3 regions of the Paenibacillus sp. FSL R7-0297 genome follow, and region 1 is predicted to be linked to each of the others. Evidence: a T-box and tRNA genes for the amino acid it is inferred to sense, from the RefSeq annotation. Region 1 holds a T-box; the other regions hold tRNA genes.
The links. The T-box of region 1 lies ahead of metG (methionine--tRNA ligase). A T-box ahead of a tRNA ligase gene usually reads a tRNA of that ligase, here a tRNA-Met.

Region 1 (3,250 bases):
CGCCATCTGGAGCTGCTCCTCTGTAGTGACATGTACGATTTCCACTGCCATTCTCCTCTAACCCCTCTCTGTAGGTCCTATCAACATTGAGCCATTATACAGAATTATTAATATCCTGTATAGAGCCTGAGGGCTCCAGGGATAGGGAGGACGGATAAGCCGCGTCCGGCAGACTATTGAATGGAATACACCTCTTCCGGAATCGAACGGTCGTACACATCCTGCATAACCGGTGATATAAGACCATCCGGTGTATCAAGTCTCCCGTCCAGTCCAGTCATCTTATGAACCCCCGTATATCCGGGAGCCTCACTGCCAGCCGCACATCCGGCCGTCCCCAGCATCACACACACTCCAATGACCCCGCTCCACACCAATGACTTGCGCATAGTTGTACCCCCCTGTTCTTCTTGGCTCTATACAGCTTTGACGAATCAGGGGCTTCATAAACGAATCCTTACAGATTTACATTGCCAACGATATGCACAAGGTACATCATGCCGCCGAGAAAGCCAGCGAGTACAAAATAAGCAATACCATATCTCCAGCGTGACGCGGCCGGCACATCATAATATTTATCATTATCAAACACCGTAAAGCTGATCTCACACTGCATCTTCAGCTGCAGCTTAGCATCCACATACAGCTGGTCCAGCTGCACGATCCGGACTTTACTGATAATAGACTGTACAGGCATAGTCGTTGTACCGTAATAGTCCAGATTATCCCAGCGGACACCAAGATATTGCTGGCGGTTCAAATCACTGTAGGTGGTAAAAGGTAGTTCTCTTTTGTGCTCAGGTCCGGGAATCAGATACCCTTGATCCTGCAAATCCTCAATCGGTATCAGGAAGCTTTTCATAACCGCATGCATCTGCTTCTTCGTGCGCCGGCTGATATATTTCTTGTACATGTCATAAGCAAATAACAGCCAGATAATACTGAACAGAATAGATTTCAGATAGATGATCACTGCCAGACCTCCAACCAGACCTACCAGCCATAACCAGCGGGTAACCGCAGTTGCAATTCTTCCCCCATCCAGCGGATGAATCGGCAGCAGGTTGATCAGGTTAAGAAAGAATCCGACATAAGCCAGTGAAAAGAGTAGCGGGCTCTGATAATAATAAGCTGCTCCGAAGACGGCGGCCGCGCCAATGCCCCCCAGAATAGGGCCTCCAAAAGCAACGTAGGCTTCCTCTCTGGCATCCAGCGGTTGTTTCTTCATCGTAATTAATGCACCCATAAAAGGAACAAACAGCGGTGCGCTCACCGGCAGCCCGATCCGCTTAGCGGCGATAACATGGCCGATCTCATGAACGAATAATAAGGCAACGAAGCCCACTGCAAATTGCCATGGTGAGATCAGAGCATAGGCCCAGATAGACACCATCATCGAAATCAGCGGTCCCGCAATCTTCCCCAGCTTGAGCAGAGACAGAATAGTTTTGCCCTTCAGCAGCAGCAGTACTCCCGCGCTACCAAGCCATCCCATTATGCCTGAGCTTTTCTTTACCTGCTTGTTTTCCGGCAAAAGTCTCATTCTCCTTTATTTCTGTATCTGGTGTTGACATAAGCCATCACCTGCATATATGATATCCAGTAATTAGGATAACCACAATAGCTATGAAGAGAAAGAGTACCTTGGCCATTCTTTCACAGAGAGCTCCAGCCGCTGAAAAGGAGCAAAGAAAACCCACGGGAATATGGTCTCAGAGCTGCGCATCGAAGCCCGCATAAACGGGACGTAGGCTGCGCCGGAACCCGCATCCGTTACCATGCTAGGGTATACCCGCAGGCTTATGCGGACGTACCTGAAGAGGTGGATGCCGCAAGGCATTGATGAATTTGGGTGGTAACACGTGAGCGCAGGCTCTCGTCCCTTTTGGGGATGAGAGTCTTTTTTGTGCGCTTAGAAACCTAAACATGTTTTCCGAAACGGGTTTTGTCCGAAGCCGTTTCAAGGAAAATCTGTCAACAAAACTTATAGGAGGACAATGACATGACAAACATTTTTATCGGAGGGGCTTGGCCGTATGCCAATGGCTCCCTGCACCTGGGCAGGCTTGCGAGTATTCTGCCGGGAGATATCCTGGCCCGCTATCACCGTGCCAAAGGCGACGCTGTGCTGTATGTCTCCGGCAGTGACTGCCACGGCACTCCAGTTGCTGTACAGGCAGCGCAGGAAGGTGTATCCCCTGGTGAATTCGCCAGCAGATATCATCAGGAGTTCGCCGATTGCTTCCGTTCGCTTGGATTCACCTATGACTTATACACCCGGACCGATCAGGAGCATCACCACAGTGTGGTGCAGGAGCTGTTCCTTAAGCTGCTGGATAACGGCCATCTGTACCAGAAGTCTACGCTCCAATGCTACTGTGAGCAGGATCAGCGCTACTTGCCGGACCGCTATGTAGAGGGAATCTGCCCGGTCTGCGGACAGCAGGCCAGGGGTGACCAATGTGATTACTGTTCTACGATACTCGACCCGGTTGACCTGCTGGAGCGTACCTGCAAAATCTGCGGAACCCCTCCGGTGCTGCGTTCCACCCTGCATTATTATTTGTCACTGTCCAGCTTCCAGGGCGCACTTTCAGAATACGTAGATTCTGCGCAAGGCTGGAGAGACAATGCTGTGCGTTTAACCCGCAGATATCTGCAGGAAGGACTGCAGGACCGCGCTGCAACGCGGGATCTGGACTGGGGGGTGGATGTTCCGGTGGACGGCTTCACGGACAAGAAAATCTATGTGTGGATCGAAGCGGTCAGCGGCTATCTGTCCGCCAGCAAGCAGTGGGCTGCCGGGACCGGCAACCGCTGGGAGGATTTCTGGCTGGAATCCACTGAGAGCAAAGACGCCGCGTACCCTCCCATTACGGCCTATTATGTGCATGGCAAGGATAATGTGCCTTTTCACAGCCTGATCTGGCCGGCTCTGCTGCTGGGTGCTGGAGACCTGCATCTGCCGGACCGCATCTTCTCCTGTGAATACATGACGCTGGAAGGGGAGAAATTCTCCACAAGCCGTAACTGGGCCGTCTGGGTGCCGGATATTCTCAGCCGCTACGACCCGGATTCCATCCGGTATTTCCTGACGGCGAACGGTCCTGAGAAACGGGATGCCGACTTCTCGTGGAGAGAATTCATCTACAGCCATAACAGCGAGCTGCTGGGCGCCTTCGGTAATTTCGTTAACCGCAGTCTGGTATTCGTGAATAAGTTCTGGAATGGCGAGGTTCCTGAGGGTACA
Region 2 (3,250 bases), 3.3 Mb from region 1:
GGGACTTATGTCTGCTCCTCCAGTATTTTGGGGTCAGTAATAAGAAAAGTGATTCAGCATACCGATAAGTTCGAGAGCCTGGAGGTCAGAACATGGTTTTGGAAACGAAGCAAAGATGCGGCTTTTATCTCGACTCCTATGACCTGATTTATCAAGCCATTGCCAATCAGGATGGTCATAAAGCTGAGGAAGCTGTCCGTCTCCAGAACCGGTATTCGCAAGCAAGCGACACTCTGGTTCATGATCGTAGGAATTATTTTTATCGCAGCGAATTTGCGTGCTCCCCTCACATCGGTGGGACCATTGCTGTTCAGTCGTAATCGGGAGGAGTGACCTTGTATGTTGGAACTGCAATTCTGAGGTTTGCTATTCCCCTATGTAATGTATTACTTCCGAGCCTGATCAAACGGGAGTTTCCGCAGCAAATGGGTACTATGGACAGTGGGATATTCTGTTTCCCTGAATCTATGCGGGGCGGTAGCTTCCGGTATTAGTGTTCCCTTAGCTGTGGGGGCAGGCATGAGGTATCGTTGGTCTAGGTGCGGCTAGAAATCAATTTGTTGGTTCTGATAAAGATTGCCTGGATCTTGATAGTTCTACGCATAACTGGAGTAAGAGAATACAGCTCAAATAAAAAGAAAAAAGAGCCCACCAGAGAATATCTCTGATGAACTCTTTTAGCAGATACCGGCGAGAGGACTCGAACCTCCACGGTTTCCCACTCGATTTTGAGTCGAGCGCGTCTGCCATTCCGCCACGCCGGCATATACATATTATTTACAATTGATTCTAAAATAAAATGGAGGTGCCACCCAGATTTGAACTGGGGATAAAGCTTTTGCAGAGCTTTGCCTTACCACTTGGCTATGGCACCAAAAAATGGAGCGGACGACGGGAATCGAACCCGCGACCCTCGCCTTGGCAAGGCGATGCTCTACCGCTGAGCCACGTCCGCATATAATGGCTGGGGATATAGGAATCGAACCTATGAATGACGGAGTCAAAGTCCGTTGCCTTACCGCTTGGCTAATCCCCAACATTTGATTTAATAAAATGGGGCGACTGATGGGTCTCGAACCCACGAATGCCGGAACCACAATCCGGTGCGTTAACCCCTTCGCCACAGTCGCCATATGAAGCTTATTTAATTGCAATGCCTTATAACTCTTATAAAAGAAATGGGGCGACCGATGGGTCTCGAACCCACGAATGCCGGAACCACAATCCGGTGCGTTAACCACTTCGCCACGATCGCCATATTAAATTTTATAGGATATTACTTGGCAGGGGCAGCAGGAATTGAACCCACACCAACGGTTTTGGAGACCGTTGTTCTACCTTTAAACTATGCCCCTAAAAATGGTGGAGGCTGATGGATTCGAACCACCGAACACGTACGTGAGCAGATTTACAGTCTGATGCGTTTGGCCACTTCGCTAAGCCTCCGAGGATGGTGCCGGCGAGAGGACTTGAACCCCCAACCTACTGATTACAAGTCAGTTGCTCTACCAATTGAGCTACACCGGCGTATTAAGTTGTAAGAAATATGGTGGCGCGGGAGGGAATCGAACCCCCGACACAAGGATTTTCAGTCCTTTGCTCTACCGACTGAGCTACCGAGCCGAACATTTTTTCATAAAGATGGCGGAACCGACGGGATTCGAACCCGCGATCTCCTGCGTGACAGGCAGGCATGTTAGGCCAACTACACCACGGTTCCAAATTGGTTGCGGGGGCAGGATTTGAACCTGCGGCCTTCGGGTTATGAGCCCGACGAGCTACCGGGCTGCTCCACCCCGCGTCAATGTTAAAGATCTATTCTATTAAAAGATAGATGGTGGAGGCTGAGGGGTTCGAACCCCCGACCCTCTGCTTGTAAGGCAGATGCTCTCCCAGCTGAGCTAAGCCTCCATATATGACTCGTATGAGATACTCTCCACTCCGTTACGAGATTGCGATGTATTCCTTACGATGCCTATGCTTCAACGAACCCAGGGAATTCTCATCCCATTAATCGAAGAAGAAATTGGTGACTCGTATGGGATTCGAACCCATGTTACCTCCGTGAAAGGGAGGTGTCTTAACCCCTTGACCAACGAGCCATGCTGTTAACTACTTGTAAAGTAAAGCTACGGAGAGAGAGGGATTCGAACCCTCGAGACGCTTGTGGCGCCTACACGATTTCCAATCGTGCTCCTTCGGCCAAACTCGGACACCTCTCCAAATGGCTCCCCGAACAGGACTCGAACCTGTGACAACTCGATTAACAGTCGAGTGCTCTACCAACTGAGCTATCAGGGAATATACATATCAAGCTTGATCGCCTGAAAACTGAATCCGAAACGAATCTGCGCTCTAAGAAATTTGGATAAGCCCTCGACCGATTAGTATTGGTCAGCTCCGTGCATTGCTGCACTTCCACCTCCAACCTATCTACCTCGTCGTCTTCAAGGGGTCTTACTAGTTGGGAAATCTCATCTTGAGGGGGGCTTCACGCTTAGATGCTTTCAGCGCTTATCCCGTCCGTACGTAGCTACTCAGCCATGCTCCTGGCGGAACAACTGATGCACCAGCGGTACGTCCATCCCGGTCCTCTCGTACTAAGGACAGCTCCTCTCAAATTTCCTGCGCCCACGACAGATAGGGACCGAACTGTCTCACGACGTTCTGAACCCAGCTCGCGTACCGCTTTAATGGGCGAACAGCCCAACCCTTGGGACCTACTTCAGCCCCAGGATGCGATGAGCCGACATCGAGGTGCCAAACCTCCCCGTCGATGTGGACTCTTGGGGGAGATAAGCCTGTTATCCCCAGGGTAGCTTTTATCCGTTGAGCGATGGCCCTTCCATGCGGTACCACCGGATCACTAAGTCCGACTTTCGTCCCTGCTCGACTTGTAGGTCTCGCAGTCAAGCTCCCTTATGCCTTTGCACTCTGCGAATGATTTCCAACCATTCTGAGGGAACCTTTGAACGCCTCCGTTACTCTTTAGGAGGCGACCGCCCCAGTCAAACTGCCCGCCTGACACGGTCCCCGTACCCGCTTAGGGTACTAGGTTAGAACCTAGATACGATCAGGGTGGTATCCCAACGGCGCCTCCGCAGAAGCTTGCGCTCCTGCCTCTACGGCTCCCACCTATCCTGTACAGATCGTACCCAAATTCAATATCAAGCTGCAGTAAAGCTCCATGGGGTCTTTCCGTCTTGTCGCGGGTAACCTGCATCTTCACAGGTATTAAAATTTCACCGGA
Region 3 (3,250 bases), 5.4 Mb from region 1:
ATATTCTCAAGCATTCCATTCTGTTTGGATTTCTCCTTCAGATGTGTGCCCATGACTTTGTCAAAGGCAGATAGAAAACCTGGGGGGATTTTGCCGGGAGCCAGCACGGAGGGCAACAGAGAGAAAGCCATCGCCTCCTGCTCGGAGAAATCCAGCGGGTATAAGAAGAATTTCCCCATAAACTTATACCCCGTTCCTCTCCCCTCATTCATCACCGGTGCAAAATGACTGATCACATCCAGGTCCCTATAAATCGTTCTAATATTCACCTCGCACCGGAATGCCAGATCCGCAGCCGTAATCCCGGGATTCGACTGGATGGCGTTAATAATCTTGAAGATCCGTATTACTTTGTCTGTCATAATAAATGCTCCTCAACTTCCAAGTAAATAGTGCCTGTACTTCCATAGTTCTAATATAACAGGTCTATATAAACATGGCTGTCTGCAAAATATAGCATTACCAGCCCATAGGGCGGCCACCAGCATATACTATGTATTTTTAGTAAGTAACACTTCCGCCCCACACTAAAAAAACACAACAGCATCAACCTGTCGTGTCCCTGGAATAAAACAAACAAAAACCCTTGAATATCAAGGGTTTCTGCAACTATTATTTAAGCGGGTGATGGGAATCGAACCCACGCTATCAGCTTGGAAGGCTGAAGTTCTACCATTGAACTACACCCGCAAAGGTGAAATATCGGGATGACACGATTTGAACATGCGACCCCCTGGTCCCAAACCAGGTGCTCTACCAAGCTGAGCTACATCCCGTAAATATAAAAGCTATACTGCAAAGTAATAATGGCGCGCCTTGAGAGATACGGATGCTTCGCATCCGATTGCGAAGTTATTCTATCGAAGTCTATGCTCCAACGAACTCGTTCGAATCTGGGGACACTTTGATGATCCAATGAAGTTATAAATGGCGCGCCCTGAGAGATTCGAACTCCCGGCCTTTTGATTCGTAGTCAAACGCTCTATCCAGCTGAGCTAAGGGCGCAAAATCTATATGGAGCGGACGACGGGAATCGAACCCGCGACCCTCGCCTTGGCAAGGCGATGCTCTACCGCTGAGCCACGTCCGCAAAAACATGGTGCGCGTGAAGGGACTTGAACCCCCACGTCGTGAAACGCCAGATCCTAAGTCTGGTGCGTCTGCCATTCCGCCACACGCGCACACTTTATAAGAAAATGGTGAGCCATGAAGGACTCGAACCTTCGACACCCTGATTAAAAGTCAGGTGCTCTACCAACTGAGCTAATGGCTCTCATAAGAGAAATAAACATAAATGAAATGGCTGGGGATATAGGAATCGAACCTATGAATGACGGAGTCAAAGTCCGTTGCCTTACCGCTTGGCTAATCCCCAATATTAATAATTAGCAGACACTACGGAATCGGGTGGATACTCTATACTTCGAGATATAGGATGCTCAATCCCTGATACCTTCATACAATAAAAATGGCGGAACCGACGGGATTCGAACCCGCGATCTCCTGCGTGACAGGCAGGCATGTTAGGCCAACTACACCACGGTTCCAAATTAATTGCGGGGGCAGGATTTGAACCTGCGGCCTTCGGGTTATGAGCCCGACGAGCTACCGGGCTGCTCCACCCCGCGTCAATGTTAAAGATCTATTCTGTTAAAGATAGATGGTGGAGGCTGAGGGGTTCGAACCCCCGACCCTCTGCTTGTAAGGCAGATGCTCTCCCAGCTGAGCTAAGCCTCCATGTATGACTCGTATGGGATACTCTCCACTCCGTTACGAGATTGCGATGTATTCCTTACGATGCCTATGCTTCAACGAACCCAGGGAATTCTCATCCCATTAATCGAAGAAGAAATTGGTGACTCGTATGGGATTCGAACCCATGTTACCTCCGTGAAAGGGAGGTGTCTTAACCCCTTGACCAACGAGCCATGCTGTTTAAAATTGTTTTTCTCATCCCTATACAGAGAAGGTAAAGCTACGGAGAGAGAGAGGGATACTCTTCACTTCGTTACGAGATTGCGAAGCTGTTGCTATCGAAGCTTATGCTCCAACGAACCACTTAGGGTTCTCATCCCTATACAGAGAAGGTAAAGCTACGGAGAGAGAGGGATTCGAACCCTCGAGACGCTTGTGGCGCCTACACGATTTCCAATCGTGCTCCTTCGGCCAAACTCGGACACCTCTCCAGATGGCTCCCCGAACAGGACTCGAACCTGTGACAACTCGATTAACAGTCGAGTGCTCTACCAACTGAGCTATCAGGGAATATGGTGGGCCTTAGTGGACTCGAACCACTGACCTCACCCTTATCAGAGGTGCGCTCTAACCAGCTGAGCTAAAGGCCCGTTCTCATACACCAATTTAACTAATAAGGGCAAAAAAAATACCACAATGTGTGTGGATTGTCCGCTTGGCGGCGTCCTACTCTCCCAGGACCCTTCGGTCCAAGTACCATCGGCGCTGGAGGGCTTAACGGTCGTGTTCGGGATGGGTACGCGTGGAACCCCTCCGCTATCGCCACCAAACGGGCATTTACAGCGTAAATGCTTCAGGAATTGATTCCTGAAAACTGAATCCGAAACGAATCTGCGCTCTAAGAAATTTGGATAAGCCCTCGACCGATTAGTATTGGTCAGCTCCATGCATTGCTGCACTTCCACCTCCAACCTATCTACCTCGTCGTCTTCAAGGGGTCTTACTAGTTGGGAAATCTCATCTTGAGGGGGGCTTCACGCTTAGATGCTTTCAGCGCTTATCCCGTCCGTACGTAGCTACTCAGCCATGCTCCTGGCGGAACAACTGATGCACCAGCGGTACGTCCATCCCGGTCCTCTCGTACTAAGGACAGCTCCTCTCAAATTTCCTGCGCCCACGACAGATAGGGACCGAACTGTCTCACGACGTTCTGAACCCAGCTCGCGTACCGCTTTAATGGGCGAACAGCCCAACCCTTGGGACCTACTTCAGCCCCAGGATGCGATGAGCCGACATCGAGGTGCCAAACCTCCCCGTCGATGTGGACTCTTGGGGGAGATAAGCCTGTTATCCCCAGGGTAGCTTTTATCCGTTGAGCGATGGCCCTTCCATGCGGTACCACCGGATCACTAAGTCCGACTTTCGTCCCTGCTCGACTTGTAGGTCTCGCAGTCAAGCTCCCTTATGCCTTTGCACTCTGCGAATGATTTCCAACCATTCTGAGGGAACCTTTGAACGCCTCCGTTACTCTTTAGGAGGCGACCGCCCCAGTCAA

Region 2: it has a tRNA-Met gene. The T-box ahead of metG (methionine--tRNA ligase) is inferred to sense a tRNA for this amino acid. The anticodon was not compared.
Region 3: it has a tRNA-Met gene. The T-box ahead of metG (methionine--tRNA ligase) is inferred to sense a tRNA for this amino acid. The anticodon was not compared.

What each region holds. Positions count from the first base shown of each region.
Region 1 is NZ_JBBPAQ010000001.1:5,466,417-5,469,666, forward strand. Features, by position in the region: gene MKZ24_RS23995 (GNAT family N-acetyltransferase) at 1-51, opposite strand, end outside; gene MKZ24_RS24000 (hypothetical protein) at 174-389, opposite strand; gene MKZ24_RS24005 (site-2 protease family protein) at 458-1,543, opposite strand; T-box leader at 1,618-1,887, shown strand; gene metG (methionine--tRNA ligase) at 2,003-3,250, shown strand, end outside.
Region 2 is NZ_JBBPAQ010000001.1:2,146,541-2,149,790, reverse strand. Features, by position in the region: gene MKZ24_RS33080 (hypothetical protein) at 93-320, shown strand; partial or broken gene MKZ24_RS09505 (MFS transporter) at 241-531, shown strand; tRNA gene MKZ24_RS09500 (tRNA-Leu) at 686-764, opposite strand; tRNA gene MKZ24_RS09495 (tRNA-Cys) at 801-874, opposite strand; tRNA gene MKZ24_RS09490 (tRNA-Gly) at 881-955, opposite strand; tRNA gene MKZ24_RS09485 (tRNA-Gln) at 962-1,036, opposite strand; tRNA gene MKZ24_RS09480 (tRNA-His) at 1,055-1,130, opposite strand; tRNA gene MKZ24_RS09475 (tRNA-His) at 1,180-1,255, opposite strand; tRNA gene MKZ24_RS09470 (tRNA-Trp) at 1,282-1,355, opposite strand; tRNA gene MKZ24_RS09465 (tRNA-Tyr) at 1,361-1,446, opposite strand; tRNA gene MKZ24_RS09460 (tRNA-Thr) at 1,452-1,527, opposite strand; tRNA gene MKZ24_RS09455 (tRNA-Phe) at 1,548-1,623, opposite strand; tRNA gene MKZ24_RS09450 (tRNA-Asp) at 1,643-1,720, opposite strand; tRNA gene MKZ24_RS09445 (tRNA-Met) at 1,725-1,801, opposite strand; tRNA gene MKZ24_RS09440 (tRNA-Val) at 1,836-1,911, opposite strand; tRNA gene MKZ24_RS09435 (tRNA-Glu) at 2,028-2,102, opposite strand; tRNA gene MKZ24_RS09430 (tRNA-Ser) at 2,133-2,222, opposite strand; tRNA gene MKZ24_RS09425 (tRNA-Asn) at 2,226-2,301, opposite strand; rRNA gene MKZ24_RS09420 (23S ribosomal RNA) at 2,365-3,250, opposite strand, start outside.
Region 3 is NZ_JBBPAQ010000001.1:80,720-83,969, forward strand. Features, by position in the region: gene MKZ24_RS00335 (helix-turn-helix transcriptional regulator) at 1-362, opposite strand, end outside; tRNA gene MKZ24_RS00340 (tRNA-Gly) at 620-690, opposite strand; tRNA gene MKZ24_RS00345 (tRNA-Pro) at 703-776, opposite strand; tRNA gene MKZ24_RS00350 (tRNA-Arg) at 929-1,005, opposite strand; tRNA gene MKZ24_RS00355 (tRNA-Gly) at 1,016-1,090, opposite strand; tRNA gene MKZ24_RS00360 (tRNA-Leu) at 1,098-1,181, opposite strand; tRNA gene MKZ24_RS00365 (tRNA-Lys) at 1,198-1,273, opposite strand; tRNA gene MKZ24_RS00370 (tRNA-Gln) at 1,301-1,375, opposite strand; tRNA gene MKZ24_RS00375 (tRNA-Asp) at 1,470-1,547, opposite strand; tRNA gene MKZ24_RS00380 (tRNA-Met) at 1,555-1,628, opposite strand; tRNA gene MKZ24_RS00385 (tRNA-Val) at 1,662-1,737, opposite strand; tRNA gene MKZ24_RS00390 (tRNA-Glu) at 1,854-1,928, opposite strand; tRNA gene MKZ24_RS00395 (tRNA-Ser) at 2,097-2,186, opposite strand; tRNA gene MKZ24_RS00400 (tRNA-Asn) at 2,190-2,265, opposite strand; tRNA gene MKZ24_RS00405 (tRNA-Ile) at 2,269-2,345, opposite strand; rRNA gene rrf (5S ribosomal RNA) at 2,409-2,525, opposite strand; rRNA gene MKZ24_RS00415 (23S ribosomal RNA) at 2,603-3,250, opposite strand, start outside.